DNA from 2 places in the Clostridium budayi genome. Region 2 is predicted to be linked to the other one. Evidence: a T-box and tRNA genes for the amino acid it is inferred to sense, from the RefSeq annotation. Region 2 holds a T-box; the other holds one or more tRNA genes.
The links. The T-box of region 2 lies ahead of asnS (asparagine--tRNA ligase). A T-box ahead of a tRNA ligase gene usually reads a tRNA of that ligase, here a tRNA-Asn.
Positions count from the first base shown of each region.

Region 1: it encodes a tRNA-Asn, which carries the amino acid that the T-box ahead of asnS (asparagine--tRNA ligase) is inferred to sense. The anticodon was not compared.

Region 1 covers NZ_AP042456.1:2,703,605-2,719,388, reverse strand. Annotated here, with positions in the region: rRNA gene ACZ5TJ_RS13085 (23S ribosomal RNA) at 1-1,115, shown strand, start outside; tRNA gene ACZ5TJ_RS13080 (tRNA-Asn) at 1,182-1,256, shown strand; gene ACZ5TJ_RS13075 (polysaccharide deacetylase family protein) at 1,403-2,410, shown strand; gene ACZ5TJ_RS13070 (response regulator transcription factor) at 2,512-3,195, shown strand; gene ACZ5TJ_RS13065 (sensor histidine kinase) at 3,199-4,608, shown strand; gene ACZ5TJ_RS13060 (hypothetical protein) at 4,598-6,070, shown strand; gene ACZ5TJ_RS13055 (TldD/PmbA family protein) at 6,082-7,464, shown strand; gene ACZ5TJ_RS13050 (TldD/PmbA family protein) at 7,476-8,819, shown strand; gene ACZ5TJ_RS13045 (DedA family protein) at 8,969-9,583, shown strand; gene ACZ5TJ_RS13040 (LTA synthase family protein) at 9,638-11,500, opposite strand; gene ACZ5TJ_RS13035 (NAD(P)/FAD-dependent oxidoreductase) at 11,747-12,709, shown strand; gene ACZ5TJ_RS13030 (GDSL-type esterase/lipase family protein) at 12,677-13,252, opposite strand; gene ACZ5TJ_RS13025 (RusA family crossover junction endodeoxyribonuclease) at 13,272-13,892, opposite strand; gene tsaD (tRNA (adenosine(37)-N6)-threonylcarbamoyltransferase complex transferase subunit TsaD) at 14,093-15,103, shown strand; gene ACZ5TJ_RS13015 (alpha/beta hydrolase) at 15,122-15,784, shown strand, end outside.
Region 2 covers NZ_AP042456.1:3,005,539-3,021,322, reverse strand. Annotated here, with positions in the region: gene ACZ5TJ_RS14710 (aconitate hydratase) at 1-1,474, shown strand, start outside; gene nrdG (anaerobic ribonucleoside-triphosphate reductase activating protein) at 1,778-2,296, shown strand; gene ACZ5TJ_RS14700 (leucyl aminopeptidase) at 2,333-3,817, shown strand; gene ACZ5TJ_RS14695 (carbohydrate-binding protein) at 3,933-4,523, shown strand; gene ACZ5TJ_RS14690 (CdaR family transcriptional regulator) at 4,681-5,739, shown strand; gene ACZ5TJ_RS14685 (GntP family permease) at 5,846-7,102, shown strand; gene ACZ5TJ_RS14680 (glycerate kinase family protein) at 7,133-8,254, shown strand; gene asnS (asparagine--tRNA ligase) at 8,370-9,764, opposite strand; T-box leader at 9,829-10,089, opposite strand; gene ACZ5TJ_RS14670 (cytochrome b5 domain-containing protein) at 10,189-10,593, shown strand; gene ACZ5TJ_RS14665 (FAD-dependent oxidoreductase) at 10,755-12,197, shown strand; gene ACZ5TJ_RS14660 (metallophosphoesterase family protein) at 12,259-12,957, opposite strand; gene ACZ5TJ_RS14655 (M24 family metallopeptidase) at 13,098-14,177, shown strand; gene ACZ5TJ_RS14650 (NupC/NupG family nucleoside CNT transporter) at 14,250-15,476, opposite strand; gene ACZ5TJ_RS14645 (purine-nucleoside phosphorylase) at 15,537-15,784, opposite strand, start outside.

The DNA.
Region 1 (15,784 bases), 300 kb from region 2:
AACACAGGTCTCTGCTAAAGCGAAAGCTGATGTATAGGGGCTGACGCCTGCCCGGTGCTGGAAGGTTAAGGGGAACACTTAGCGTAAGCGAAGGTGTGAACTTAAGCCCCAGTAAACGGCGGCCGTAACTATAACGGTCCTAAGGTAGCGAAATTCCTTGTCAGGTAAGTTCTGACCCGCACGAATGGCGTAATGACTTGGGCACTGTCTCAACTGCAAATCCGGCGAAGTTGTAGTGCGAGTGAAGATGCTCGCTACCCGCGATTGGACGGAAAGACCCCGTAGAGCTTTACTGTAGCTTAGCATTGAATTTCGGTATTATCTGTACAGGATAGGTGGGAGACTGGGAAATTAGGACGTCAGTCCTAATGGAGTCGTCCTTGGGATACCACCCTGATATTACTGGAATTCTAACTGGACGCCATGAATCTGGTGACAGGACATTGTTAGGTGGGCAGTTTGACTGGGGCGGTCGCCTCCTAAAAAGTAACGGAGGCGCCCAAAGGTTCCCTCAGAACGGTCGGAAATCGTTCGTAGAGTGCAAAGGCAGAAGGGAGCCTGACTGCGACACCCACAAGTGGAGCAGGGACGAAAGTCGGGCTTAGTGATCCGGTGGTACCTCGTGGGAGGGCCATCGCTCAACGGATAAAAGCTACCTCGGGGATAACAGGCTGATCTCCCCCAAGAGTTCACATCGACGGGGAGGTTTGGCACCTCGATGTCGGCTCGTCGCATCCTGGGGCTGAAGTAGGTCCCAAGGGTTGGGCTGTTCGCCCATTAAAGCGGCACGCGAGCTGGGTTCAGAACGTCGTGAGACAGTTCGGTCCCTATCCGTCGCGGGCGTAGGAAATTTGAGAGGAGCTGTCCTTAGTACGAGAGGACCGGGATGGACTGACCTCTGGTGTACCAGTTGTTCTGCCAAGAGCATAGCTGGGTAGCTAAGTCGGGAAGGGATAAACGCTGAAAGCATCTAAGCGTGAAGCCCACCTCAAGATGAGATTTCCCATAGCATAAGCTAGTAAGACCCCTTGAAGAACACAAGGTTGATAGGTCAGAGGTGTAAGCATGGTAACATGTTCAGCTGACTGATACTAATAGGTCGAGGGCTTGACCAATAAAAACAGACGATCAACAAAAATTCATATGCAATTTTCAGAGAACATAAAATCTGAATAAAATATTCCGCGATAGCTCAATGGTGGAGCATTCGGCTGTTAACCGACAGGTTGGAGGTTCGAGTCCTCTTCGCGGAGCCATTTTTTTTATAAGCTAATAATAGCTTATTTTTTTTTGCGTTAAGAAATTATTACTCTTTTGTAATAAATATTAAGCTATTTGTAATACCAAAAATTTATAAATATATTATTATATAGATATAGACTTAATAGGAGGATAGGCGATAATGAAAAATAAAAAGGGGAAAGTACATAATTACAATATGAATGTTAGAAGAAATTTTGAAAGACAACAAAAGGGTCGCAGAAAAAAAGTTGTTGCATTAGTTGGACTAGTTATAGTTTTAATAATTGGGGGATTTGGAATTTATTCTGCGGTATCATCAAATGGAGAAAATAAAGAAGCTACAGCTTCTCAAAGTTCTTCTTCTCAAAAACCTGGACAAGCTGAAAATAATAATAATTCTGTTAACACTGAAGCAAGTAAATTAGATAATTCAGGATACATACCACTTAAAGATGATAAAAATGCAGATGATGCTAAAGTAGTTGCAGAACGTTTATCAGGTCTTTTAAAAGGAAAATTACATTATCCTGTTAGAGATGATGGGAAAAAGGTTGTCTATTTAACTTTTGATGATGGACCATCAACAACTAATACACCAGAAGTATTAGATATATTAAAAAAATATGATGTTAAAGCAACATTCTTTGTTATGGGAAAAAGTCTTGCAGATCATCCAGGTGCAAAAGAATTATTAAAGAGAGAAGCAAGAGAAGGACATGCTATAGCAAATCATAGTTATAGTCACAAATACGAATATTTATATCCAAATAGAGTTATAAATATTAATAATTTTATGGAAGAGTACAATAAAACAAATGATTTAATGAAAGAAATATTAGGAAAAGATTTCTCAACAAGAACTGTTAGATTTCCAGGTGGATATTGGTCTTGGAATGGTAGAGAGAATGCTAGACCAGTTCTTGATAAGAATGGAATAGAAATAGTTGAATGGAATGCGTTAAATGGAGATGCAGAAGGTTCAGGAAAGAGCACGCCAGAACAGTTAGTTGCAAAAACTAAGAAAACTGTTGAAGCTTTAGGACCAAATGCAGACAATGTTGTTTTCTTAATGCATGATACTTATAATAAAGAAAATACAGTAAAAGCATTACCACAAATAATTGAATACTTTAAGAGCAAAGGATTTGAATTTAGAACAATGAAATAATATTTCTATTATTAATAATTAAAATTATGGATTATAATATAAAGAAGAAGCTTAATATTTAAGCTTCTTTTTTAGAATGAATAAAGAGAGGTGTTATAGTTTTGGCTAAAATATTATTAGTAGAAGATGAAGTTAGTATAAGAGGTTTCTTAAAAATAAACTTAGCGAGAAATGATTTTGAGATAATAGAAGCAAGCAATGGTGAAGATGGTATAAGTAAGGCTATGGTTGAAAAGCCTGATGTAGCTATATTAGATGTTATGTTACCTGGAATAGATGGATTTCAAGTATGTAATAAATTAAGAAGCGAATTTCCTAATATGGGTATTATAATGCTCACAGCAAAAGGGCAAGATATGGACAAAATAATGGGATTAGAATATGGAGCAGATGATTATATAGTTAAACCATTTAATCCATTAGAAGTAGTACTTAGAATAAAAGCATTACTTAGAAGATTAGAAAATAATACAGAAAACAAATTAAATGAATTAGTAAATGGACCATTTGTTATAAATTTATATTCACAAAAAATAACTAAAAATAATGTAGAAATTGAATTAACCCCTAAAGAATATTTAATAATGAAGACATTTATAGAAAATCCTAATAAGGCTTTTTCAAGAGATGAGCTTTTAAATAAAGTATGGGGATACAATTATTTTGGGGATCCTAAAATAATTGATGTAAATATTAGAAGACTTAGATCTAAAATAGAGGAAAATGCCTCAACACCACAATTTATTGAAACAGTATGGGGTATTGGATATAGATGGAAAGGTTAGAATATGAAAAGTATAAAGACTAGGATAATAAGAAACTTTATAACAGTAATTCTTTCAACAATAATTATATTAGACGTATTATTAATAGCCTTTGTAAGGCAATATTATTATGATAATACTCAAACTATATTAACTAATCAAATAGACTTAGCAAATAATTTTTATAATAGATATTATTCAACATCATCATTAGTATGGAATGTTTATGATAATGTTGATGCATTTTGGAATCAAACGACAGCACAAGTTCAAATATTTGATGATAAGGGAAAGCTACTTATGGACTCAATAGCTGCTAGTGAAGTATCATTAGATAACAATATAGAAATAAAAAAAGCATTAAAAGGTGAGTCAAGTACTTGGGTTGGGAAGGTCTCTTATTCGGATTACAAAGTAATGGCTGTAACTAAACCTTTAGAAGTTAATGGAAAGATAGTTGGTGTAATTAGATTTATTACATCACTTAAGACTATCGATGAATCAATTAGGTCCATAACAACATTTTTCATAGGAATATCTATAGGAGTTTTAGTTATAGGTGTTATATTAAGTTTACTTATGGCAAAGAAAATAGTTAATCCTATTTTAAAGCTTAAAGATACAGCTGAAAAAATGGCAAATGGTGATTTAAATCAAAGAAGTAATTTTACAACTAAAGACGAAATCGGTCAGCTTGCAGATACTTTAGATTATATGGCAGAAGAACTTGCAGAGAGAGAACAGATGAAAAACGATTTTATATCATCTATATCTCATGAATTAAGAACACCTCTTACAGCTATAAAAGGATGGGTTATTACATTAAATGATGAGAATACTGATAGAGAAACATTAAAGTTAGGTTTTAATATAATCGAAAAAGAAACAGATAGATTATCAAATATGGTGGAAGAATTATTAGATTTCTCAAGACTTATAAATAATAAGATAACTTTAAATAAAGTAAGAATGAGTGTAGACAAATTCTCAGACTATATAGAACTTTATATGACACCAAGAGCTGAAAGAGAAAATATAAACTTCTATGTTTATAATAATACAAAGAATTGTGTTGTTTTAATGGATTTAGATAGAATGAAACAAGTTTTAATTAATGTCTTAGATAATTCATTTAAATTTACTAGTGAACAGGGAAATATAGATGTTACTTTTAATGAGACAGAAAAAGATTTAATAATAAACATAAAAGATAATGGATGTGGGATACATGAAGATGAACTAGAAAGGGTTAAAGAAAAATTCTATAAAGGAAGCAATGCAAACTCTAATGCGGGAATTGGTCTTTCAATTGCAGACGAAATAGTAAGGCTTCATGGAGGAGAATTAAAAGTAAAAAGTACAGTAAATGTTGGAACTGAAATAATAATTAATATTCCTAAATCAAAGGGGTTGAAACAAATAGATGAGAAGTAAGATAGTGATATTTATATTTATGATTATTACCTTATTTTCTCTTACTGGTTGCGGAGGTTCTGATACTAACGAGATTATTGAAATAAAATCACCAACAAATAATCATTTAGCAATAGAGGGAAAATGGGAAATAACAGATTATAAAGTGCTAGATAAAAATATTTATCCAGCAAAAGATTTAAAGAATTTAAAAGGTAAAGTTATTGATATAGGAGAAAAAAATATAAACATAGATGGAAAAGCTTATAATAAAGTATCCTATAAATTAAAGGTTGCAGAATCTGATTACTATATATCATATCAATCAGACTTTAAAATAAAAGATCTAAATTTAGATAAAGATGAGGTCAATGTTATTGTAGCAAGTGATAAAGATAATGCTGTATTAGATTTTTTTAATATAAGTGATAGTAAAAGCTATGTCTATTATCAAGGTGTGTTTTTAACAGTTAAGAAAGTTGGAAGTGTAGATGAGGATACATTTATACAAAGTAAATATATTGAATCAAAAGACAATAATGCTATAAAAAGTGAAGATAAAGGTGTTTATATAGGTTTAAAGCAGCCTAGAAAATTACAAGAAGATGGAACATATTCAGATGAAAAGTATAGAACACTATGGGTTAGTTATAAAGATAATAAGTATCAAGATATTGAAACTGCAAATGGTATAATATTCCCAAGGATGAGTGGAATATGGACTCTTCAAAAAAAGGTTAAAACAGATAAAGGTAAGCACCAGGAATATTTTGTAGCAAATACTATAGATAGAAAAACAAAAGAAGAGGCTGTGAATATAAAAAGTGATAGCAATATATATAGAAATATTAATTTCATAGGAAACAATTATATTGCAACTGAAGTATACGAAGGTAATAATTTTAAAAATAATTTTCCGCAATATGAAGTGTTACCAGTTGATAATTTGTATGTAGAAAAAGGTTTAGTAATTCAAGATATATACCCTAAAGATGTTAATTCAATATATAAAAGTGATTACGAGAGAGTATATTCTAACTTTACAAATGCTCAAAAACAAAGTCATAAAAGATATATAGATTATAGTAATTTTACATTAAAACGAGAAACAGGTAAGTGGATACTACAAGGAAAAATTTCACCACTTAATAAGAATAATAGATCATATGATTATACGTTATCTATAAAACCAAATGATAACTTAGTTAAATATGATGCATTAATGATACCTTGGAGTACACTTAGAAATGAAATACCATTTATAAAAGATGCATATACATCTCCAGATGGTAGAATGCTTATTGTTATTTTAGAAGATGAGCTTTTAGTCTATGAAATAAATGGAACTAATATTTCCGAGAAGCCAGTAGAAAGAATTAAATTAAAAGATGGTGAACAAGTAATAATGGCTGAATGGTGCGAGAGAGATTATGTTGATCTTTGGGATGTATTTTTTAAAGAGTTTCAAAAGGAAGTTAATTAAGGAGTGATTAAATGTTATCAAAAGATGTTATAGGTAAAGTCTTATCTAAATGTATGATTACAGGAGGAGACTTTGCAGAAATATATGAAGAAGATTCAATAAGTAATTCAATAGGAATTTTAGATAATAAAGTTGAAAATGCCTTAGGTGGAAGAAGTTATGGGGTTGGTATTAGAATTTTTAAAGGGCTTAAGAGTGTATATGCATATACAAATAATAATTCATTAGAAAGTCTTTTAGACACTGCATATAAAGCTGCATTAGCACTTGGTTCATTAAAAGAAGAAAAAGAGATATTTTTAAATGATAAAATAATAGTTCCAAATAATCATACTATACAATACTACCCAGCGGACATAGAGTATAGTAAAAAAATTGGAGTAATGAAAAATGCATATAAAAGTGCAAAAGAATATAGTAGTGATATAACAAAAGTAAGTGTTAGCTACAGTGATAAAGATCAGAAGATATTAATTGCTAATACTGATGGACTTATAGTTCAAGATAGAAGAGTTAGAACAAGACTTGGTATAAGTGCTGTTGCATCAAAAGATGGAGAAAATCAAATGGGATTTGAAGGCCCAGGACGTTCAATGGGATTTGAAATGTTTAATGAAATTGACCCAGCATTTTATGGATTAGAAGCTGCAAAAACAGCAGTTACTATGCTACATGCTAAAGAATGTCCTGCAGGTAGAATGCCAGTTATAATTGATAATGGCTTTGGTGGAGTATTATTCCATGAAGCTTGTGGTCATTCATTAGAAGCAACAGCTGTTGCAAAAGGTAATTCAGAATTTGCAGATAAAATTGGTCAGCAAATAGCATCAACTAAAGTTACTGCAATTGATGATGGAACTATTAAAAATGCATGGGGTTCTATTAACATAGATGATGAGGGAACTAAATCAGCTAAAAATGTATTAATTGAAAATGGTATTCTTAAAGGATATATGATTGATAAATTAAATGGTAGAAGAATGGGTATGAAGCCTACAGGAAGTGCTAGAAGACAAAGTTATAAATTTGCTCCAACTTCTAGAATGACAAACACATATATAGCAGCTGGTACTGATAAGAGCGAAGATATAATAAAATCAGTACAAGATGGATTATATGCTAAAAAACTTGGTGGTGGCTCTGTAAATCCAGTAACAGGTGAATTTAATTTCGCAGTTGCAGAAGGATATTTAGTTAAAAATGGAGTGATTGTAGAGCCAGTAAGAGGGGCTAGCCTTATAGGAAAAGGTAGCGAAATTTTAATGGATATAGATATGGTTTCAGATAATTTAAGCCAAGCACAAGGAATGTGTGGTTCATCTTCAGGTAGTATTCCAGTTAATGTTGGTCAGCCAATGATTAGAGTTAAAGAAATGACTGTAGGTGGAAGATAGGAGGAAATATAATGGAATTTAAAGAGTTTAAAGATAAGTTATTTGAAGAAGCTTATAAAAAAGGCTTAAAAGAATTCGAAATATATTATTCAGATAAAGAAAGTTTAAGTATAAATATATATAAAGAAGAAGTAGAAAAATATAACTTAACAAAATCTTCAGGTGTATCTTTTAGGGCAATGGTTGATGGAAAGATGGGTTATTCATATACAGAGATAATTGATGAATATTCAATACCAATGTTAATCAATAATGTAATACAATCAGCTAAATCAATAGAAGATGATGATATACAATTTATATATGAAGGAGATAAAGACTACGAATATGTAAATAATTATCATAAAGAACTTGAAAATATAGATCCACAACAGTTAATAAATTTAGCATTAAATATGGAAAAGGAATGTAAAGTAATTTCTGACAAAGTTACTAACTTTATAGGCTGTGGAATAAGCTATGTAAATGTAAAGTATGGAATTATAAATTCAAAAGGATTAGACCTTAGTGATAAATCAAATCTTTTAACAGCATATGTTGTACCTGTTCTTGATATAGAAGGTAAAAAGTATGATGGATTTGGTTATGGAGTAGCTAAAAAGGTGACTGATATAGTTCCACATAAAATTGCGAAGCAAGCTATAGATGAAGCACTGGAGAAGGTAGGAAGTAAAATAGCACCTTCTAATAAATATAAGACAATTATAAGAAATGAAGCTATGGTATCATTACTTCAAGCTTTCTGGTCAGTATTTGATGGTGATTCAGCGCAAAAGGGTATATCACTTTTAAAAGATAAAGAAGGAGAAATGATTGCATCTTCTAAAGTAACAATTATAGATAATCCTCTTTTAGAAGATGGATTAGCATCAGTTGCTTTTGATGATGAAGGAGTTAAGACATTCAAAAAAGAATTAGTTAAAGATGGAGAACTTAAGACATTACTTCATAATTTAAAAACAGCTAATAAAGCTAATATTAAATCAACAGGAAGTGGATTTAAGGCTTCATATGCATCACCAGTTGCAGTTGGTCCTACAAACTTCTATATAGAAAAAGGAAATAAAGAATTAAATGATCTTATAGAAGAGGTTAAAGAAGGAGTTATCATAACTGAATTTTCAGGACTTCATGCAGGAGCTAACTCAATAACTGGAGATTTCTCATTAGCTGCAAAAGGCTTTATGATAGAAGATGGTAAGAAGTCATACCCAATTGAGCAAATAACCGTTGCAGGAAACTTCTTTACTCTTTTAAAGGATATAGAAGACGTATGTACAGATATTAAATTCCCAATGAGTAGTTTTGGTTCACCATCTGTATTAGTAAAAGAGTTATCAGTAGCAGGTAAATAAAATATTTATAATATATATGAGAACTTTAATGTGTTTTGAAGTTCTCATTTCTTTTTGTTTGTATTAATAAATTTATAATAACTAAATGGTATAATATAAAAACTAAAAGGTATAATATTAAAAAATAACACGTAAAAGAAGGTTTTTATATGAATATGGTAGATATAATATTTCATATAGCTATAAGTATTACCGATAAATTTGGATATATAGGAATATTGTTAGTTATGTTATTAGATTATTCTTGTATTCCAATTCCAACAGAAGTAATAATACCACTTATAGGATGTGGAGTTTCTGATGGAGAGTATGGATTTTTATATGCAATTCTCTTTGCATCAATTGGAGGTACAATAGGAGCTTTAATTAGTTATACAATTGGAAGCTATGGAGGAAATATAGTTATAAAATGGATAGAAGGAAAATTTAAAGCAAGTAAAAAAGGTTTTGATGTTTTGCATAAATTATTTGATAAGTATGGAAGGGCAGCAGTATTTTTAGGAAGAATATTACCACTAACACGTATATATGTATCCTTCTTTGCAGGAGCTGAAAGAATTAATAAAATTCAATATACTATTTTTTCAGCAATTGGAATTTTTTTATGGACAACTGCAATGGTAACAGTAGGTTTTTATGTTGGAGATAATATTGAGTTAATATCTTATTTTATAACAAAATACTCAATTATTATTACAATAATTGTAGCTATAGGAATAACTATATTCATTATATTAAAAAAGAGAAAGAACAAGGCTATTTAAATTGCCTCATTCTTTCTCTTTTATTATAGGCTTTAATATCTAATTACATATTATTTAGTTTTTACTCATATTGAAGTAATCTGCACGAATCATTTTATCAGACATTTCAAGAGTTCCTTCAATAAGTTTCTTATCTTTATCTGAAAGAGCCTTTAAGTCTCCAACAAGTCTTCCATTAGTAAGAATAGCGTAATTTCTATTAGTATTTAGAAGATTTCTACCTAAAGCAGTATTTTCATATTCTTTTGATGGAACACCAAGAGAATATAATAATGTTGGCATAATGTCAATTTGACCACCTACTGTTTCGAAAGTTTTACCTATATCAGTGTTTTTATTATACATTATAAGAGGTATTCTAGGATTTCCGTTATCTGAATACCAATCTTCTTTCTTAGATAAACTATCTATAGAATGTTGATAGTATTTATGAACACCAGTATGGTCACCTTCAATTGCTATTAGAGTATTATCTAATAGGTGAGCTTTATCAAGAAGCTCTAGGAAATATCCTATTTGAGCATCTGTGTAATGAATACTTTGGAAGTATCCTCCAAGTTCACTATTGTCTAATTCAGGATCAAGCTTAAGCTTTCTCATATCCTTTGGTAGGTCAAATGGACCATGGCTTGTTAATGTTACATTAAATGAATAGAATGGTTGCTTTAATTTTTCAAGCATAGGAACAACTTGTTTAAAGTATGTTCTATCACTTAATCCCATTCCAACTATCTCATCAGGATTAAATGAGTGGAAGTCAGTAAATGTTTGGAATCCGATTCCAGTTAACCCTTGTTTATAGTTCCAGAATGATCCTTTATCAGGATGTATTGCAATTGTACTATATCCGTTATGCTCTAAAATTAATGGCATTGAGTTATAAGCTCTATTTGGATATCTAAAGAATGTTGATCCTCTTCTTAATGGTAGCATTGATGTATTTACCATTAAATCTGAATCAGAGCTTGTACCTTCATTAACTTGTTCATAGATATTAGGGAAATAAATACCTTTCTTTATTAAGCTATCTAGAACTGGAGTTATTTTTTGTCCATTAATCTCATGACCAATAAGGAAGCTCTCAAGAGATTCAACTTGTATTACTATAAGGTTCTTACCTTTAAATTCACCAAAATATTTATTATTAGATAAGTTTTCGTTTTTAAACTTATAGTAATCATTTATTTGAGTTTTGTCTTCTGAAGTTAATTCATAAGGCTTAGAATCCTTAATTACATTTATTATGTCCATTATATGATATCCAGTTGATGAGAAGTATTGAACTGTATTAGTTGGATCATAGTTCTCAAATAGATATGCATTTTTTACATCTTTGTTATGTAATACGTAAATATTAAATGGTACATAAGCAATAAAAATTATTGGAATTATAAATGTTAATAAGAATGTTTTAATAGCTCTTCTTTGAACCTTAACATATGATTTTCTTGTAAAGAAAACATAAACCCCCATAATTACAAAGTCTAGTAAAAATAATATATCATATGGACTAAACATTGACATTATGCTACCTGAAAGATTATCAAGATTCGCAGTTTGAGTTAAAATAAGTACTGAAGGGACCGTTAAAAATCCTCTAAAGTAAGTTATATCTGTTAAAATTAATGCTGTTATTAAAGCATCAATTATAAATAGATAAATAACTCTTCCTCTTCCTTTAAAAAGTAATGCGAAACTTAAAAAAACTAGTGCAAATGCGTAATAATAATCTAAGAAATATCTAGCACTAGCAAATCCAGATGAAAGGTTTAATTGATAAGGATTAGTATTTGTTACGAAACATTGAAATAATATTCCTTTAAACACTATTGAAAATAGAGGAATTAAAAACAATATAATCCTGAAAACGGTATCTTTGTCTAAACGATTTTTTAGACTTACTAAGAAATTTTTCATAAGTTCCCCCCTAAGTAATATAAATAATCAATTTAAATTATAGTATATACACTTTAAAATCGCAACAAATAGGGGGTGGAAAGTATGGATAGTGTTATAATATATAGGTAAATAAAGAAAAGATAGAAAAATACATTTTCAATAATTAAAACAATTGATAAAATTAAGTAATATAACTTTTTAAATAAATGGAAAGCACATAAAAGTTATAGTTCCAAAATCATAGGGTAAGGGAGTGCATAAATAATGAAAAAATACGATTTAGTAGTTGTTGGTGGTGGAATAGCAGGTATGACAGCTATTTTAGAAGCATTAAAAAATGGAATAACTAATGTACTTTTAATAGAAAGAGAAGAGGAACTTGGGGGAATAATTAATCAATGCATTCATAACGGATTTGGGAGAGCATACTTAGAAGAAGAGATTACAGGACCTGAGTTTATTGAATTTATTAAAATAAGATTATCAAAATATGAGTTTGATATTAAAAATAAAACTAATGTACTTAAAATTTCAGAAGATAAAGTAATAACTTATGTTAATGAAAAAGAAGGAATAAAAGATATAAAAGCAGGATGTATAATATTAGCTACAGGATGTCGAGAGAGATATACTGGAAATATATCTATTCCAACAAGTAAGTATACTGGAATATTTACAATAGGTAATGCTCATAGATTTATAAATCTTGAAGGAATATTACCTGGAAAAAATCCAGTAATAGTAGCAAATAATAAGTGGGCTTTAATTTTAGCTAGAAGATTAGAAATTGAAGGTGGAAAAGTTGAAGCACTTGTTGTAAATGAAGAAAGTGGATTTGTACTTAATAAAGAATGTAGAGAAATAATAGAAGATTTTGATATAAACGTTATAGAGAGAGGAAAAATATTAGAACTTCAAGGAAGCAAGAGAGTAAATAACGTTAAATTATTAGATGTTGAAACAGATGAGATAAAAAATATAAAATGTGACTCTGTATTTTTATCAGTAGGTTATTATCCAGAGCTTGGGATAGTTAAAGAATTGAACTTAGAACTTAATGAAGTAGATAATACTTTAAATCTTAAAGAGTATGAAACTTCAGTAGACGGAATATTTGCATGTGGTAACGTAATATATGGAAATTCATGTATGGATTTTGAGGATGTAGATGGAACTGATGCAGGTAAATTTGCATCAAAATACATCCAAAATAGAATTAATTATTAAATTATTTCCTTTTTTATTTAAATGTATACCATCTAAGAATATCTTTTCATTTATATGATTTTTAGTTAACTTATAAAGATCAACATATTTGAAAGGATATTTTTTATTAAGTGAAATAATTTTCTCTCTTAATATAGGAAGACCTTCGTCACATTGTTTATAATGTTCTGATTCCATAAATAACTTTTCAGCCATATCTTTTATAATTATAGGGGGAATACCGACTATTATATTAGCTCCGCATTCTAAACCTTCTTTAATTAAGAGACTAATGTTACCTATAATATAATCAACATTTCTACCACTTAATAAATCATTTGTTCCACCCATAATAAATATAGTTTTAGGATTATTACTAATTACATCTTTATAATATCGTGTTAGCATAGAAGAAGTAGTATCACCATTTATTCCTTTATTTAAAACAGTATAATCTTTTAAAGCTTCTTTTAATTTATAGCTCCAAGATTCTTTTTTAGGAACACCATATCCAAAAGTTAAGCTATCACCTAATAAAACAATGCAGTTTTCTTTTGAATCCATTAAAACACCTTCTTTTATATTAAAATAATTTATTAAAGCAATTCTTACATATTAATGTTTTACCTTTATTTGCTTTTATATAATCCTTCGCTGAAACTTTTTTATTGCATATTTCACAAACATCACTAGAAGTTTCTTTTTTTATTTCTTTAGGTTTTAGTTCAGTTGTAGTTTTAGATTTTTTTATAGGATTATAAGTTTTTTTCTCTAATTGTTTTTCACGCTTTTTAATTGAATAAGAAACTTCAAACTCGCTATTTGGATATAATTCAAGTTCAAACCTTGGATTTTCTTTATCATAGTATTCTTCTGTAAATATTTTTACAATTTGGGCATCATTAATAATAAGTCCGCTTTTTTCAATACCATCAAATATACTTTTTGTAATATTTATTGTATCAGGATGTCTTTTTTCACTTTTATAATAAACTTTTAATATAGCAATTAAACTTTCAGTAAAAACAATACCTGGATTTTGAACTCTTGCAGTATATGCTATTTCTTGCTCATAAAGAGCATATCTATCATGATATTGTCCTGAGTTGTAAGGAAGTATAGCTCTTCCATCTTTATTATGTAATTTAAAATTAGATTTTGTTATAGGAGATCCTTTAACAATAACTTTTGCATAAGATGACATAAAAATTCTCCTTTTATATATTTATTTACATTTATTGAAATATAAATTTACTGAAATTATATAGCTTAAAATATATAATTTAAATATACATTATTAAAAAATACTTAACAAGTGGACGTTTAATTGATAATGAATTTGTAATGAAGTATAATTACAAATAGTTGATTTTATACTAAATTTATATAGAAGAGGTATTTTAAATGGATAGAAAATTAATTTTAGCAATTGAATCAAGCTGTGATGAAACATCAGCTGCTGTTGTGTTAAATGGAAGAGAAGTTTTATCTAATATAATAGCTTCACAGATAGATACTCATACTAAATTTGGAGGAGTAGTTCCAGAAGTTGCATCAAGAATGCATATAGAAGTAATTGATGGAGTAGTTAAAGAAGCATTAAAAGAAGCTAACGTAACTTTAGATGATATAGATGCAATAGGGGTTACTTATGGCCCAGGACTTGTTGGAGCTTTATTAGTTGGTCTTCAATATGCTAAAGGGCTTGCAATGGCGTCAAAGAAACCATTAATAGGGGTTAATCATATAGAAGGACATATATCAGCAAATTACATACAAACTAAGGATTTAAAACCACCTTTTGTTTCACTTGTAGTTTCAGGAGGACATACTTTCATAGTTCACGTAAAAGATTATGGAGTTTATGAAGTAATAGGTCAAACTAGAGATGATGCTGCAGGGGAAGCATATGATAAAGTAGCTAGAGCTATAGGTCTTGGATATCCAGGTGGACCTAAAGTTGATAAGTTAGCTAAAGAAGGAAATAAACATGCAATTGAGTTCCCAAGAGCTAAATTCCATGACGAAACATTAGACTTCTCATTTAGTGGTGTTAAATCAGCTGTATTAAATTATTTAAATAAAGCTAAAATGAAAGATATTGAAGTAAACAAGGCTGACGTTGCTGCATCATTCCAATATGCAGTTGTTGAAGTTTTAAAAGATAATGTATTTAAGACATGCGAAAAGAAAAAACTAGATAAGATAGCTATAGCAGGAGGAGTTGCTTCAAATTCAGCACTTAGAGAAGCTTTAATGACAGAAGGTGAAAAGAGAGGAATAAAGATTCTATTCCCAGCACCAATATTATGTACAGATAATGCAGCAATGATTGGAAGTGCAGCATATTTTAAATTAATAAAAGGTGAAGAATCATCATTAGATTTAAATGCTAAACCAAATTTAAAGCTATAGTATGACAGGGGGATGAATATGAGATTATTACCTGAATCTAACAGCTTACATAAAGTTGATATGAAAGAAAAAGTACCTAGAATGACATTATTTAAAAGAATAGTAATAGCTATTTTAATCGTTATTGGAGTTGGGATGGTGTTCCAATGGGGATATAATTTTTATTCTGGGGAAAAAGCTAATCAAAGAATGGATTATACAAGAGTAAATGAAAAGAAACTAGAGTATAAGACAGGCGGAAGTGGCGATTTTACAGTTATATTTGATGGAACAACTGGAGCTAGTGCAGATGAATGGAAAGATCTAGCTAGTGAAGTTAGTAAAGAACTTGGAGTAAAAACTTTTATATATAATAGAAGAGGCTATGGATTAAGTGATGGAGGAAGTGCTATTGCACCAAAAGATCAGGCTAGTGATTTAAAAATATTACTTAGAAAAGCTGCTGCAAATGGTCCATATATATTAGTTGGAGAAGGATATGGAAGTCTTGTAATGACAAATTTTGCAAAGCTTTATCCAGAAGATGTAAAAGGTGTAGTTTTAATAAATCCATATGATGAAGCGGAAATGAAAAGTCAAAAAAATACTATAGCTAGTACCTTTGATTTATTAAGAAAAAAAATAGAGGCAGTAGGATCAAATTGCTCACTTACATTACTTTTAGATAAGCTAGGTATAGCT
Region 2 (15,784 bases):
GGCTTACAATATAAACACTCCAAAGGTTTGCAAAGTTAATTTAATAAATAAGTTAAATAAAATGGTTGCAGCAAAAGATATAATATTAGAAGTTTTAAGAAGACTTTCAGTTAAAGGTGGAGTAGGTAGAGTATTTGAATATGGCGGAGAAGGAGTATTAAGCCTTTCAGTTCCAGAGAGGGCTACAATAACTAATATGGGAGCAGAACTTGGAGCCACAACATCAATATTCCCAAGTGATGAAAGAACTCTAGAATTCTTTAAAGCTCAAGGAAGAGAAGATGAGTGGATAGAATTTAAGCCAGATAAAGATGCTGTATATGATGAAGAGATAACTATAGACTTATCTAAGCTTAAACCATTAGCTGCAAAGCCACACTCACCAGATAATGTAGATGAAGTAGAAAATATCGGTAAGATAAAAGTAGATCAAGTTGCAATAGGAAGTTGTACTAATTCTTCATATGCAGATTTAATGAAGGTTTCTAAAATTTTAAAGGGAAAGAAAGTTCATAAAGATGTTAGCTTAGTAATAGCACCAGGCTCTAGACAAGTTATGGAGATGTTAGCTAGAAATGGAGCTTTAGGAGACATTATAAGTGCAGGAGCTAGAATATTAGAAAATTCATGTGGTCCTTGCATTGGAATGGGTCAAGCTCCTGGTACAGATGGTGTATCACTTAGAACATTTAATAGGAACTTCTATGGAAGAAGTGGAACATTATCGGCTAAAGTTTATTTAGTAAGCCCAGAGACTGCTGCAGTTTCTGCAATAACTGGTGTGCTTACAGACCCAAGAGAGTTAGATATTGATTTAGATTTTGAAATGCCAAAGGAATTCTTAATTGATGATTCAATGATAATTAAACCAGCAAAAGATGGAGAAGAAGTAGAGGTTAAAAGAGGACCTAATATAAAACCATTCCCAATTAATAAACCTTTAGGAGAAAAAATTGAAGGGAAAGTTGTTATAAAGGTTAGTGATAACATAACAACAGACCATATAATGCCTTCTAATTCAAAGCTTTTACCATTTAGATCAAATATTCCATATCTTTCAGAGTTCTGCTTTAATACAGTTGATAGCGAATTCCCAAAGAGAGCGAAAGAAAATGGTGGAGGAATAATAGTTGCTGGATCTAATTATGGACAAGGTTCTAGTAGGGAACATGCGGCTTTAGCACCACTTTATTTAGGAATTAAAGGTGTAATAGCAAAATCATTTGCAAGAATTCATAAAGCAAATCTTATTAATAATGGAATAGTACCATTAGAATTTATTAATGAAGATGATTATGAAAATATAGATTTAATGGACGAAATTATTGTAAATGATATTAAAGATGCTTTAGTAAAAGGCGAAGTTAAAGCTATTAATGTAACTAAGGAGTCAGAATACAAATTAAAAGCTGATTTAACTGAAAAAGAAATAGAAGTTATAAAAGCTGGTGGAAGATTAAATTATCTAAAATAGAATTATAAAAGTTAAAACTACCTGTATTTTAAGTATACAGGTAGTTTTTATTTTAGAAGAATAATATATTAAAAGCTTTTATAAAACAAAGCTTAAAAGAATATAACGATGATAATAAGCTAATATATATGAATACTATAATGAATTAGAATAATAATAATATACTTAAATGGTTTATAATAAGTAAGTGGAACTATATGATAAATTTATTAAAAAAATTAATTAAGTAATAAATATTTTGTATTATATAGAGATAAGGAAATTTAGAGTGATATAATTTATATTAATTGGAGGAGTGAGTTTATGTCTAAGAAAATTAGACTTTCAGGTATAGCCTATGAAAGTTTAGTAAACGGGCCTGGTATGAGAAGGGTGTTTTTCTCTCAAGGGTGTAATCATAACTGTAAGGGGTGTTTTAATCCAGATACCCATGATTTTAATGGTGGGGAAGAAAGAGATATGGATGAACTCATTGAAGATGTATTAAAAAATCCTATGATTAAGGGGGTTACCTTCAGTGGTGGAGATCCTATGGAGAGAGCTGAAGAATTCTCTTATATGGCAAAAAGATTTAGAGAAAATGGGCTAAATGTTTGGTCATTTACAGGATATACTTTCGAGTATATATTAGATCATTTAGATGATAGAAAAGGCTTTAGAGAATTTATAAATAACATTGATGTATTAATAGATGGTAGATTTGAAGAAGATAAAATGGAAGATGGATTAAGATTTAGAGGATCTAAAAATCAAAGAATCATAGATGTTAAAGAGAGTTTAAAACAAAATAAGATTGTACTAGTTCATGAATATATGGATTAATATAAAAAAATACTAGTTTAGAAGGGAGAGAATAATATGAAGATAAGTGCAGTAAATGCAAAAAAATGGTCTGAAGTACAAGGTGTTATCATTTCTTTATTTGAGGAGAATTTAGAGCTAAAGACTCCTGAAATAAATAAAATGATAAAGCATTTAAAAGAAACTGATAAGTTCAACGGAAAAGAAGGAGAAATTTATTCCTTTACTATGGAGATAGAAGGTAATATAGAAGATATTATCTTATTAGGATTAGGTAAAGAAAATGATGTAACTTTAGAGAAGATTAAAGTTAATCTTTCAAAAGCCTATAAGAAAATGAAGGAACTTAAAAATGATGATATAGTAGTAAGAATGGTTAATACTAATAACCTAGATACTTGCGAAATAGCTAAGGCTATGACAATATCATTAATGCTTTCTGACTATGAATTTGATAAGTATAAAACAGATAAGAAACCTAGAAAAGATGTTTTTGTTTCAATGTCAGGATATGATATAGAAGATTCAATAGTTCATGATGTTGAAAAATTTATTAATGAAGGAATGGAAATATCAAAAGGTATAATAAAAGCAAGAGATTTAGTTAATGAACCAGCTAATGAAATGTACCCAGAAATGCTAGCTGATGAAGCAATAATAGCTGGAAGAGAATGTGGATTTGAAGTAGAAGTATTTGATGAAGATAAAATAGGTGCTCTTGGAATGGAAGCATTCCTTTCTGTAGCAAAGGGCTCTAGTAAAGAACCAAAGCTTATCGTTATGAGATACTTTGGAGATAAGCATAATAAAAGTGATAGATTAGGTCTTGTTGGTAAGGGATTAACATATGATTCAGGTGGATATTCAATAAAACCAACAGATGGTATGAAAACTATGAAATCAGATATGGGTGGCGCAGCTGCTGTAATTGGAGCGATGTCTGTAATTGCAAAGAGAAAGCTAAAAGTAAATGTAATAGGTGTTGTTGCAGCTTGTGAAAATATGATTTCAGGAAAAGCTTATAAACCAGGAGATATTATAAGTAGTATGTCTGGAAAAACTATCGAAGTTTTAAATACAGATGCAGAAGGAAGATTAACTTTAGCTGATGCAGTAACTTATATAACAAGAAAAGAAAAGGTAAATGAAGTTATTGAAATGTCAACTCTTACAGGTGCAGCACTTGTAGCACTTGGAGAAACTACAACAGCTGCTGTAACTAATGATAAAGATTTATATAAAGAATATAAAGAAGTTACAGAATATACTGGTGAAAAGGTATGGGAGTTACCATCATTCCCTGAATATAAGGAACTTATTAAATCAGATATAGCAGATTTAAAAAATATTGGTGGAAGAAATGCAGGTACAATTACAGCTGGATTATTTATAGGAGAGTTTGTAGAAGATGGCGTAGCATTCTTGCATTTAGACATTGCAGGAACAGCATGGACAGATTCACCAATGCCTTATAAAGCAATAGGTGGCACAGGGGTTCCTGTTAATTCAATATATGAATTTGTAAAAGAAAGAGAAAACTAATAGTTTATAAAAGGTAGCCTTTTAAGGGCTACTTTTTTTATGTAATTATATGGATCTATATGTTAAAATATAGTAAAGGATATGGGGATTTTTAGTTTGTGGGGAGGAAATTATAATGAAAAATTTTAAAGGGAAATTATTAATATTAGTATCTATACTGATACCAGTATTTATGTTTGTTGGATGTGGCGAGGAGAAAAAGCTTACTGAAGAAAATGTTAGTTTTTCATTTGAGAAAAAAGAGAATGGAAAAGATGTTGATTTAATTATTGATGTAACTGACTATGAAGGTAAGATAGATTATACTATTTATACAAAGACAGAAGAAAATGAAGAAGAGACTAAATATACATCAGGACAAATAGATGGAGCAAATAAAATAGTAATTTCAGTAGTAGATAAAAAGTCTGGGACTTATAATTATAAATTAGTTTGTAGCGATGAGGATGAAAATACTGTGGAGAAGAATGTACAATTAATAATAGAAGGAAGTAAAGAAGAGAATGAAAAAGATATTAAAGATGAGGAAGTAGAAACTTCAAAGAGTAAGGATTTAGAAGAAATTTGGAGCGGAAAAGGTGTTGAATATAAGCAAGGAGATAAAGTAAGTTTTGAAGATAAGAATTTTGAATGTCTTCAAGCACATAAATCACAAGAAGATTGGTCTCCAAAAGCAGCACCAAGTCTTTTTAAAGAAATAGATTAAATAGTATTTTAGTTTACAAATTATCTTATAAAGGAAGTAGCTTTTTGGCTGCTTTTTTTATGTGTGAATATATAGGTATATGATAGAATGTACTAAGGAAAATAATATTATAAAATATATTTAATTAATAAATTTATAATTATTAGGAGGAGTCTGTATGCTTAGCAGAGAATTGGCTCAAAATATTTCAAAAAAGATGATGGAAGTAATTCCGTATAATGTAAATATAATGAATGAAAAAGGCATCATTATTGGAAGTGGAGATAAAAATAGAATAGGCAATATTCATAAAGGTGCAGTTGAAACATTAGAGAAAAAATGTGTTACTGAAGTATATAAAGATGTGGGAGGAGTTAAATCTGGTGTTAACACTCCTATATTTTTTAGGGGAAATGTTATTGGAGTTATAGGAATAACCGGAAATCCAGAAGATGTTAGACAGTTTTCAAAACTTGTTTCTATAACAGCAGAGCTTTTAATAAACCAAGAATATACATTAAATGAATATATAATAAAGAAAAAGATAGAGGAAGAGTATATATATGAATTATTATATTCTAACAAAGAATATGATAATGACTTTATCCAAAGAGGAAAATCATTAGGCATAGATTTAACTAAAAAGAGAGCTGTTATAATTTTAGATTATGAGAGAGAAGATGAAAATTCTATAAAAGTAAAATTAGATAAGATAATAGATAGTAATGAGCATTTTATAAATATATCAAATAATAGATTTGCAATAATTGCTGTAGTTGATGATAGATTTAATGAAAAAGTAAATAGAATAGATAAGAGTTTAAGTAAATATAAGATATCAATTGGAGTTGGAAGTCCTCATAAAATACTACAAAATTCATTAATAGAAGGAATTGAGGCATTAAATATTGGTCAAAAGCTATATGAAAAAAATAGAGTGAATTTCTATAGCAAAATAAAGCTTTTTTATTATATGGATGATTTTTTATTTCAAGATGAAAATGAGGAGATAATGAATAGGATTAGAAATGAAGGAGAAGAGTTACTTGAAACGTTTATTTCTTATTTTGATATGAATGGAGAAAAAAATAAAATAGCAGATAAGCTTCATATACACAGAAATACATTAAATTATAGACTAAAGAAAATTGAAGAAGTAACATCTTTAAATTTTGAAAATTATATTGATTTATTTCAATATTTATCAAGTTATATAAGCTATAAGCTTAACAATTAATTGTGCAATTGAACAAAAATATTTAATAAAGTTTGTCTTACCTAATAATGAAATTGATTACTAAAACCTTTACAATAAGTAACATAAGGTGAAAGGAGAGATAGTAATGGATATTACAGTTACAGCATTAGGAGCAGTGGTTGCATTAATTGTAGCAATAGCATTAATTATAAAGAAAGTACATCCAGCTTATGGCTTAATTCTTGGAGCAATAGTTGGAGGATTAGTTGGAGGGGCAGGAATTACAGGAACAGTTTCATTAATGATGGATGGAGCTAAAGGAATGATTCCTGCAATACTTAGAATATTAACAGCTGGTGTTCTTGCTGGTGTATTAATAGAATCAGGAGCAGCTGCTAAGATTGCAGAAACTATTGTAGAAAAAATAGGAGAATCGAGAGCACTTATTGCATTAACGATTGCAACAACAGTACTTACTATGGTTGGTGTATTTGTTGATGTAGCAGTAATAACTGTGTCACCTATAGCACTTGCTATAGCTCAAAAATCAAATTTAAGTAAGACGGCTATATTAATAGCAATGGTTGGTGGAGGAAAGGCAGGAAATATAATGTCTCCAAATCCAAACACTATTGCAGCAGCAGATAATCTTGGAGTTCCATTAACTTCAGTAATGATTGCAGGTATTATACCAGCTATTTTCGGAATTATAATAACATGTATTATTTCAAAAAGATTAAAACAAAAAGGAAGTTTTGTAAACGAAGACGAAAAATTAAAAGAAGTAGAAAATATGCCAAGTTTCTTTGCATCTATATTAGGACCTATAGTTGCAATCGTACTTTTAATGTTAAGACCAATAGCAGGAATAGCTATTGATCCATTAATAGCACTTCCAGTTGGAGGAATATGCGGAATATTAGCAATGGGTAAAATAAGATATTTAAATAGATATGCTACATTTGGACTTGCAAAGATGACAGGGGTTGCAGTTCTTTTAATAGGAACTGGTACATTAGCTGGAATAATTGCAAATTCAGGACTTAAAGATGTAATAATACAAAGCGTTAATGCATTAGGATTACCAAGTTTTGCATTAGCACCTATATCAGGTATATTAATGTCAGCTGCAACAGCTTCAACAACATCAGGTACTGCAGTTGCAACATCAGTATTTGGACCTACAATTGTTGGGCTTGGGGTAACACCACTTGCAACAGCGGCAATGATTCATGTTGGAGCAACAGTATTAGATCATCTACCACACGGTAGTTTCTTCCATGCAACTGGAGGAAGTGTATCAATGGATATGAAAGAAAGACTAAAACTTATACCATATGAATCATTAGTTGGTTTGACAATGACAATTGTATCAACAATAATTTTTGGATTCATACTTTAAGATATAGTTAAAGGAAGGAGAAAAGTTACCATGAAATTTGTATTAGCACCAGATTCTTTTAAAGAGAGCATGACTTCAAAAGAAGCATGTGATGCAATGGAAAGAGGAATAAAAAAAGTAATAAAAGATGCAGAATGTATTAAGGTACCTATGGCAGATGGAGGAGAAGGAACTGTTGAAGCTTTAGTTTGGGCTACAAATGGATCGATTTCAAAAGTTATGGTAAAGGGTCCTTTAGGAAATGAGGTAGAAGCTAAGTTTGGAATGCTTGGCAACTCAAAAACTGCAGTAATTGAAATGGCGGAAGCAAGTGGAATTGGGCTTGTAGATAGAGATAAAAGAAATCCTATGATTTCAACAACATATGGTACAGGACAGATGATAAAAAAAGCATTAGATTTAGGGGCAACTAGAATTGTTATTGGAATTGGAGGAAGTGCTACTAACGATGGTGGAGCTGGTATGATTCAAGCGCTAGGTGGAAAGTTACTTGATAAAGATGGTAACGAACTTTCCTTTGGTGGAGGTGAATTAGGTAAGCTTTCAAAAATTGATATATCAGGATTAGATAAAAGACTAAATGACATAGATATAGATGTTGCTTGTGATGTAACTAATCCTCTTTGCGGAGAGTTTGGAGCATCTCATGTGTTTGGACCACAAAAAGGAGCAACAGAAGAGATGGTGTTAGAACTTGATAAAAATTTAGAGCACTATGCAGATAAGATTAAAGAATATTTAGGCAAGGATATAAAGGATGTAGAAGGAGCTGGAGCTGCTGGAGGCCTTGGGGCTGCACTTTTAGCATTTTTAGACGGCAAACTTAAAAGAGGTATTGATATTGTAATAGAACATACTAAATTAGAAGAAAAACTAGAAGGCGCAGACTTTTTATTTACAGGTGAAGGAAGCATTGATGATCAAACTATATATGGTAAAACGCCTATGGGAGTATCTGTAGTTGCAAAAGCTAAAGGGGTAAAGTCAATTGCCTTTGGTGGAAGAGTGTTAGAAGGATCTGAAAACCTTTATGGCATAGGAATAAATGCTATATTCTCTATTACGCCTGGAGTTATAACATTAGATGAAGCACTAAAGGATGGAAGCATTAATTTAGAAAAAACTGTGGAGAATGTTGTTAGACTTTTATAAACATATCCCCATAAAAGCTTTTAATTTATGTGGAAAAGTAGAGTTTTAAAATTAAAAATGTGGATAACTATTTAAATAAAAAAGAATGAGTAAATTACTCATTCTTTTTTGTTTATTAGAAGTCTGATTGACCAGTTGTTCTTGGGAATGGTATAACGTCTCTGATGTTTGTCATTCCAGTGATGTACATGATAAGTCTTTCAAATCCAAGACCGAATCCAGCGTGCTTAGTTTCTCCGTACTTTCTAAGCTCTAAGTACCACCAGTAATCTTCTTCGTTTAAGTTAAGTTCAGCCATTCTCTTCTTAAGAACGTCAAGTCTTTCTTCTCTTTGGCTACCACCTATAATTTCTCCTATTCCAGGAACTAAAAGGTCCATAGCTGCAACTGTCTTGTTATCATCGTTCATTCTCATGTAGAATGCTTTGATATCTTTTGGATAGTCAGTTACAAATAAAGGTCTCTTGAAGTGTTCTTCTGTTAAATATCTTTCATGTTCTGTTTGAAGATCGATTCCCCATTCAACTGGGTATTCAAATTTCTTATCACAGTTCTTTAATATTTCAACAGCTTCAGTGTAAGTAACCTTAGCAAATTCTGAGTTTGCTACGTGGTTTAATCTTTCAACTAATCCTTTATCTATGAATTTGTTGAAGAATTCTATTTCTTCAGGACATTCTTTCATTACGTATTTAATTACGTAAGTAAGCATTTCTTCAGCAAGTTTCATATCATCATTTAAATCAGCAAATGATATTTCAGGTTCTACCATCCAGAATTCTGCTGCGTGTCTTGCAGTGTTTGAATTTTCAGCTCTGAATGTTGGTCCAAATGTATAAATGTTTCTAAATGCTAAAGCAAAAGTTTCTCCATTTAATTGACCTGAAACTGTAAGGTTAGTTTCTTTTCCAAAGAAGTCTTTTGAGTAGTCTACAGCACCTTCTTCTGTCATTGGTACGTTGTCTAAATCAAAAGTTGTTACTTTAAACATTTCTCCTGCACCTTCACAGTCGCTTCCAGTTAAAAGAGGAGTGTTTGTATATACAAATCCTTTATCTTGGAAGAACTTATGAATAGCGTAAGCTGCAACTGATCTTACTCTAAATACAGCTGAGAAAGCGTTACTTCTTGGTCTTAAGTGAGCTATTGTTCTTAAGTATTCAAAAGTATGTCTTTTCTTTTGTAGTGGGTAATCTGAATCTGACATACCTTCGATGATTACTTCTTTAGCTTGAATTTCAAATGGTTGTTTTGCATTTGGAGTTTCAACTAAAGTACCAACAACCTTTAATGATGAGCTTATTGGTAATTTTGATATTTCTTTAAAGTTACTTAAGTTATTGTCAAAAACAACTTGAATGTTCTTAAAGAAAGAACCATCATTGATTTCAATAAAACCAAAAGCGTTTGAAGCTCTTAAAGTTCTAATCCAACCAGTTATTGATACTTCTTTGTTTAAATACTCAGAAGTGTTTCTGTAAAGTGACTTTACTAAAATGTTTTTATCCATTAATATTACCTCCTGTAATTTATAATTATCTTTTTAGAAAATAAAAAAACCTTTCATCCCAAAAATATGGGACGAAAGGATACATTCGCGGTACCACCCAAATTGCTATAAAAATTTATAGCCAACTCAAATTTAAGCACAGTATTATGCTCAATCTAGAAGTTAACGGTCTAGATTATCCGTCTAAGTCTACTAATAAATAAAAATTTACTTTCGGTTAGAAACTCAGAGATGTTCTTCACTAATAGGCTTCGTATAAGGCTTACACCGTCCCTTACTCGCTATAACTACGTCCTAATGCTACTCTTCTCGTCACAGTTATAATGTTAATGTTATATTAAATTGATTTTACAATACTTTTTGAGCAAATGCAACACAGTTAGCATATATTGATTATATATTACTATATGTTAGGAGAGAAAGAATGTTATTTGATAAGATTATAATAAAAAAAATGAGAGAGTTAAATGAGTTAAAGGGAATGCTTTTTTATAGGGGAGGAGAATATAGAGAAGATATTATAAATGAAATTAAGTATATTGTAGGGGATTTAGAGGTATTACTTGAAGAACAAAGAGAAGAATTTAGGGCTAGAACTAAAGAATTTACTTTAGAAGAATTAGCTATGTATGATGGAAGAAATAATAGGCCTGCTTATGTAGCTATTAATGGATCAGTTTACGATGTAACAGGAGTGCAAGGATTTATGAATGGACAGCATTTTGGAGTTAAGGCTGGTACTGATGCAACTAATGATTTTATAAGATGCCACGATAATAAAAGAGAAATGTTAGGAGATCTCAGGATTGTAGGTGTTTTAAGGCAGTAAAACATAATACTATTTATTTAATATAACTGGAATTAATTTCAGTTATATTTTTTTGCAAAGTTTTACTTTAGTATTTACTATATTTAATTAATATAGCATTAATTAAAGTTTTTATGAGTATTTTGCTACATAAAATGGAACACTAAATAGGAGGTGAAATTATGAAATCGTTATGGAATGAAGACTATAATTTTAAAAAAAGAAATTCTCTACCAGGAGATATTGAAGCAGATGTTGTTATTATAGGGGCTGGAATTACCGGATTATTAATAGGTTATATGTTAAAAAAAGAAGGAATAGACCCAATTATAATAGAAGCTGATAGAATTGCAGGAGGAAATACTAAAAATACAACTGCAAAGATAACATCACAGCATGGATTAATTTATGACACTTTAATAAAAGAATTTGGAGAAGATGGAGCAACGGAATATGCAAGGGCCAATGAACTTGCTATAAAGAAATTTAAAGAAATAATTGAAAAAGAAAAAATAGACTGTGATTTTGAAGAAAAGGCAGCTTATATATATTCAAGAGACAAAGAAGATGAAATTAAAAATGAGTTTGATGCTGCAATAAGACTTGGAATTGATGCAGAACTTGTAAATGAAACTAAGCTTCCTTTTGATATTAAACTTGGATTAAAGTTTAATAATCAAGCACAGTTTAATCCAATTAAGTTTTTAAATAAGATAGCAGAAGAGCTTACTATATACGAAGATACTAGAGCTCTAGATCTTAAAGATAAAACTATAATTACTAATAGGGGAGAGATAAAAGCAAATAAAATAGTAGTTGCAACTCATTTTCCAATCTTTAATACGCCTGGATATTACTTTATGAGAATGTATCAAGATAGATCATATGTTATAGCACTAGAAAACGCTGAAGATGTTGATGGAATGTATATTGATATAGATAAGAGCACAGGAAATTCATTTAGAAATTATAAAAATTTATTATTACTAGGTGGAATTTCACAAAGGACAGGAGAAAATGAAGAGGGCGGATGCTACGAAGTTTTAAGAAAGAGAGCAAAAGAGCTTTATCCTAATGCAAAAGAAAAGTATCATTGGTCAGCACAAGATTGTATTAGTTTAGATAATCTGCCTTACATAGGAGAATATTCATTAAAAACAGATAATCTTTATGTTGCTACAGGATTTAAAAAGTGGGGAATGACAACTTCTATGGTAGCCGCAATGATAATATCAGATAAGATTTTAGGAAGAAAAAATGATTTTTCAAATATATTTTCTCCAGATAGATTTGATATGTCAGAGTCAGTTGATAGCTTACTAAAAAATACTAAAGAAACTGTAAAGAATTTTATAGCACAAATAGTTGATATACCAGACAGTAAAATAGAACATATTAAAAATGGCCATGGTGGACTTGTAGAATATAATGGTGAGAAACTTGGAGTTTATAAAGATGAAAATGGAGAGAAATATATTGTAAAAACAAAATGTACTCATTTAGGATGTCAGCTTCATTGGAATGCAGATGAATTAACTTGGGACTGTCCATGTCATGGCTCAAGGTTTGATTATAAAGGATATATAATTGATAGTCCAACAACTAAAGAACTTAACGATAAATAGATTTTTATAATAAAGTAAGACCTAGCTAATTAAGCTAGGTCTTACTTTTTGTTAAAGAGATTTATTCAACACCAGTTTCAAAAGATCTTATTAAACTTTCTGGGAATTTAAGCATAGTCATATCTTTTATTATTCTTTTTACTTCATATTCAATCTCAAATATTTGAGCTTTAACATCTCTATCTTTTTCAATATCTAAAATGCAGTAAGTTGGATTTGGACGACCTATTTTAGGTTTACCTACACTACCGTCATTAACAAAAAGCTTTTGTCCAAATTTCTTAATTGAAGGAATATGAGTATGAGCACATACTAATACATCTGCATCTAAGTTTTCCATTATAGAAGCTGTATTGTCTCCTTCTTCTAACATATATTCATTAATTTTATTTGGGCTACCATGAACAAATAAAACTTTCTTTCCTTCAAATTCTAAAGTTAAAGATGTTGGAAGTGAATTTAAATAAAATTTATTAGCCATTCTAAGCTCGTCTACAGTAAATGGAAGAGAGAATGAATTAGTTCTTGTTTCTCTTATATAAGTAAAGCTTTCATCTACAACAGATGCATCATAATTACCCTTTAAACATAAAATATTTCTTCTCTTTATCATTGCTATAACTTCATTAGGATGAGGACCGTAGCCAACTAAATCACCTAAACATATTATTGTATCAACTTTTTTATCTTCGATATCTTCAAGCACTCTCATAAGGGCATAAAGATTTCCGTGTATATCTGATATTACTGCTATTTTCATGTACATATCCTCCTAAAGGTTTTCTTAAATAATATTATATCACTCTAGAAACATGCAAAAAATAAATAATAGATTAAGTTGTTATTTATTTTCAGTATATTATAATGGTATAAAAGAATAATTTTACGGAGGGATGAATTATGAAACAAAATAGAGTACAAAGAGCAATTGAAAAGATGAAAGAAAACAATTTATCACAAATGTTAGTTTCATCATCAGATTCTTTATTTTATCTAACAGGTAAATGGTTTCATACAGGAGAAAGAATGATAGCATTACTTATAAGAGAGGATGGAAATCATAAATTAATAATAAATAAAATGTTTCCTGTAGACGAACAAATAGGATTAGATGTAGTCAGATTCGAAGACACTGATAACCCTACAGAAATTTTAGCAAAATATATTGATAAAGATAAAACTTTAGGAGTAGATAAAAAATGGCCATCTCATTTCTTAATAAGCTTAATGAAATTAAATGCGGCTAAAGATTATGAAAATGCATCTCCTATAGTTGATGATTTAAGAAGAATAAAAGATGCAGAAGAAATAGCTATAATGAAAGAAGCTTCAAGATTAAATGATGAAGCAATGGAAGAATTATGGACTAAGTTTGAAGAAGGAAAAACTGAAAACTACTATGCTGAAGTTTTAAAAGATATATATGCAAAACAAGGAGTTAATGAAGTTTCATTTACACCAATTATTGCATTTTGTCCAAATGGTGCAGATCCTCATCATGAAACAGATGATACTAAACTTAAAAAAGGTCAAAGTATTGTTATAGATATGGGAGGAGTTTATAAGGACTACTGTTCAGATATGACAAGAACTGTATTCTTTGGTGAAGAACCTTCAGAAGAGCATAAGAAGATTTATAACATAGTAAAAGAAGCTAACGAAAGAGCTATTGCTATGATAAAACCAGGAGTTAAATTTAAAGATATAGATAATGCAGCAAGAAGCTACATAACAGAGAATGGATATGGAGAATACTTCACTCATAGAACAGGACATTGCATAGGAATAGAATGTCATGATGCTGGTGATGTAAGTGGAACTAACGAAAATACTGTTGAACCTGGTATGATTTTCTCAATTGAACCTGGTGTATACTTAAAAGATAACTTTGGAGTTAGAATAGAAGATTTAGTATTAGTTACTGAAGATGGATGTGAAAGATTAAATAAAGTAACTAAGGAACTAACAGTTATAAAATAATAAATTAATATATTAGTTTATAAAATAAAAAAGTGTTTAGACTTTTGTCTAAACACTTTTTTATTTTATATATTACATTGAGAATAGTACACCTGCAATTGTACCTGTTAAACAAGTAGCAAGAGCACCACCTAATAATGCTTTGAATCCTAATTTAGCTATTAGTCCTTTTTTGTCTGGAGCTAAAGCACCTATACCACCAATTTGGATAGCAACTGAACTGATGTTAGCAAATCCACATAATGCGTAAGTAAGTATAAGTATTGTCTTAGGTTGTAGAGTACCAGCTGCGATAAACTTAGATAATTCTGAGTATGCAACGAATTCGTTAATCATAATCTTTTGACCAAGTAAGCTACCAGCAGTTGATATATCTGAAGTTGGTATACCCATTACAAATGTTAATGGTGAGAATAGCTTACCAAGTATCCATTGGAAGCTAAGTGTTGGGAATCCGAAAAATCCACCAATAGCAGCTAATATGTAGTTAAGTAATGCAATAAGTGCAACGAATGCTAAAAGCATAGCAGCAACATTTAATGCAAGACCAAGACCTTCACTAGCACCATTTGCAGCAGCTTCAACTACGTTTGAAGCAGTTTGTTCTATTTGGATATCAGTAGTATTCTTAGTTTTTGGTTCTTCTGTTTCAGGAACTAATATTTTAGCTAATATAAGTCCTGCAGGAGCAGCCATAATACTTGCAGCAAGTAAGTCACCAGCGTTAACACCCATAGCAACATATCCTGCCATAACACCACCTGCAACAGTAGCCATACCACCTACCATGATAGCCATAAGCTCTGATCTAGTCATATCCTTAATGAAAGGCTTAACTAGAAGTGGTGCTTCTGTTTGACCTAAGAAGATGTTACCAACAGCACTTAGTGTTTCAGCACCTGATGTACCAAGTAACTTACAAATGAATTTAGCTATAATCTTAACTATAAATTGCATGATTCCTAAGTAATAAAGTATTCCCATTAAAGCTGAGAAGAAAATGATAGTTGGTAGTACTTGTAGTGCGAAGATCATACCAAAAGTATTTTGATCTAGTAAGTTACCAAATAAGAAGCTTGAACCTTCTTTAGTGAAGTCAAGTAACTTAGTTATGGCGTTACTACAAAATTCAAAGAATGCTCTACCAGCTGGAACTTTTAAAATGATAAGTGCAAATATAACTTGAAGACCAAGTCCTGTTGCAACTAATCGCCAGTTGATTTTTTTTCTGTTTTCTGAGAATATTGCTGCTATTGCTAATATAGCTACAATACCAATTAATCCTATAAATCTACTCAATGTTCGTTCTCCTTTGTGTATAAAATTTAGTTGTGTGTTTGATATATATTAAAAAAATTTTTATAAATTTTTTATAATCCCTTTAGTTAAAGCCATGAAGCTTTCTTTAGCTTTGTTTGAAGTTTCAATAACTTCTTCATGGTCAAGTGGTTGGTCTAATATTCCAGCAGCCATATTAGTTAGGCATGATATACCTAAAACTTCAATGCCTGAATGTCTAGCTACAATTACTTCTGGAACAGTAGACATTCCAACTGCATCAGCACCTAATACTCTTGCCATTCTAACTTCGGCAGGAGTTTCATAAG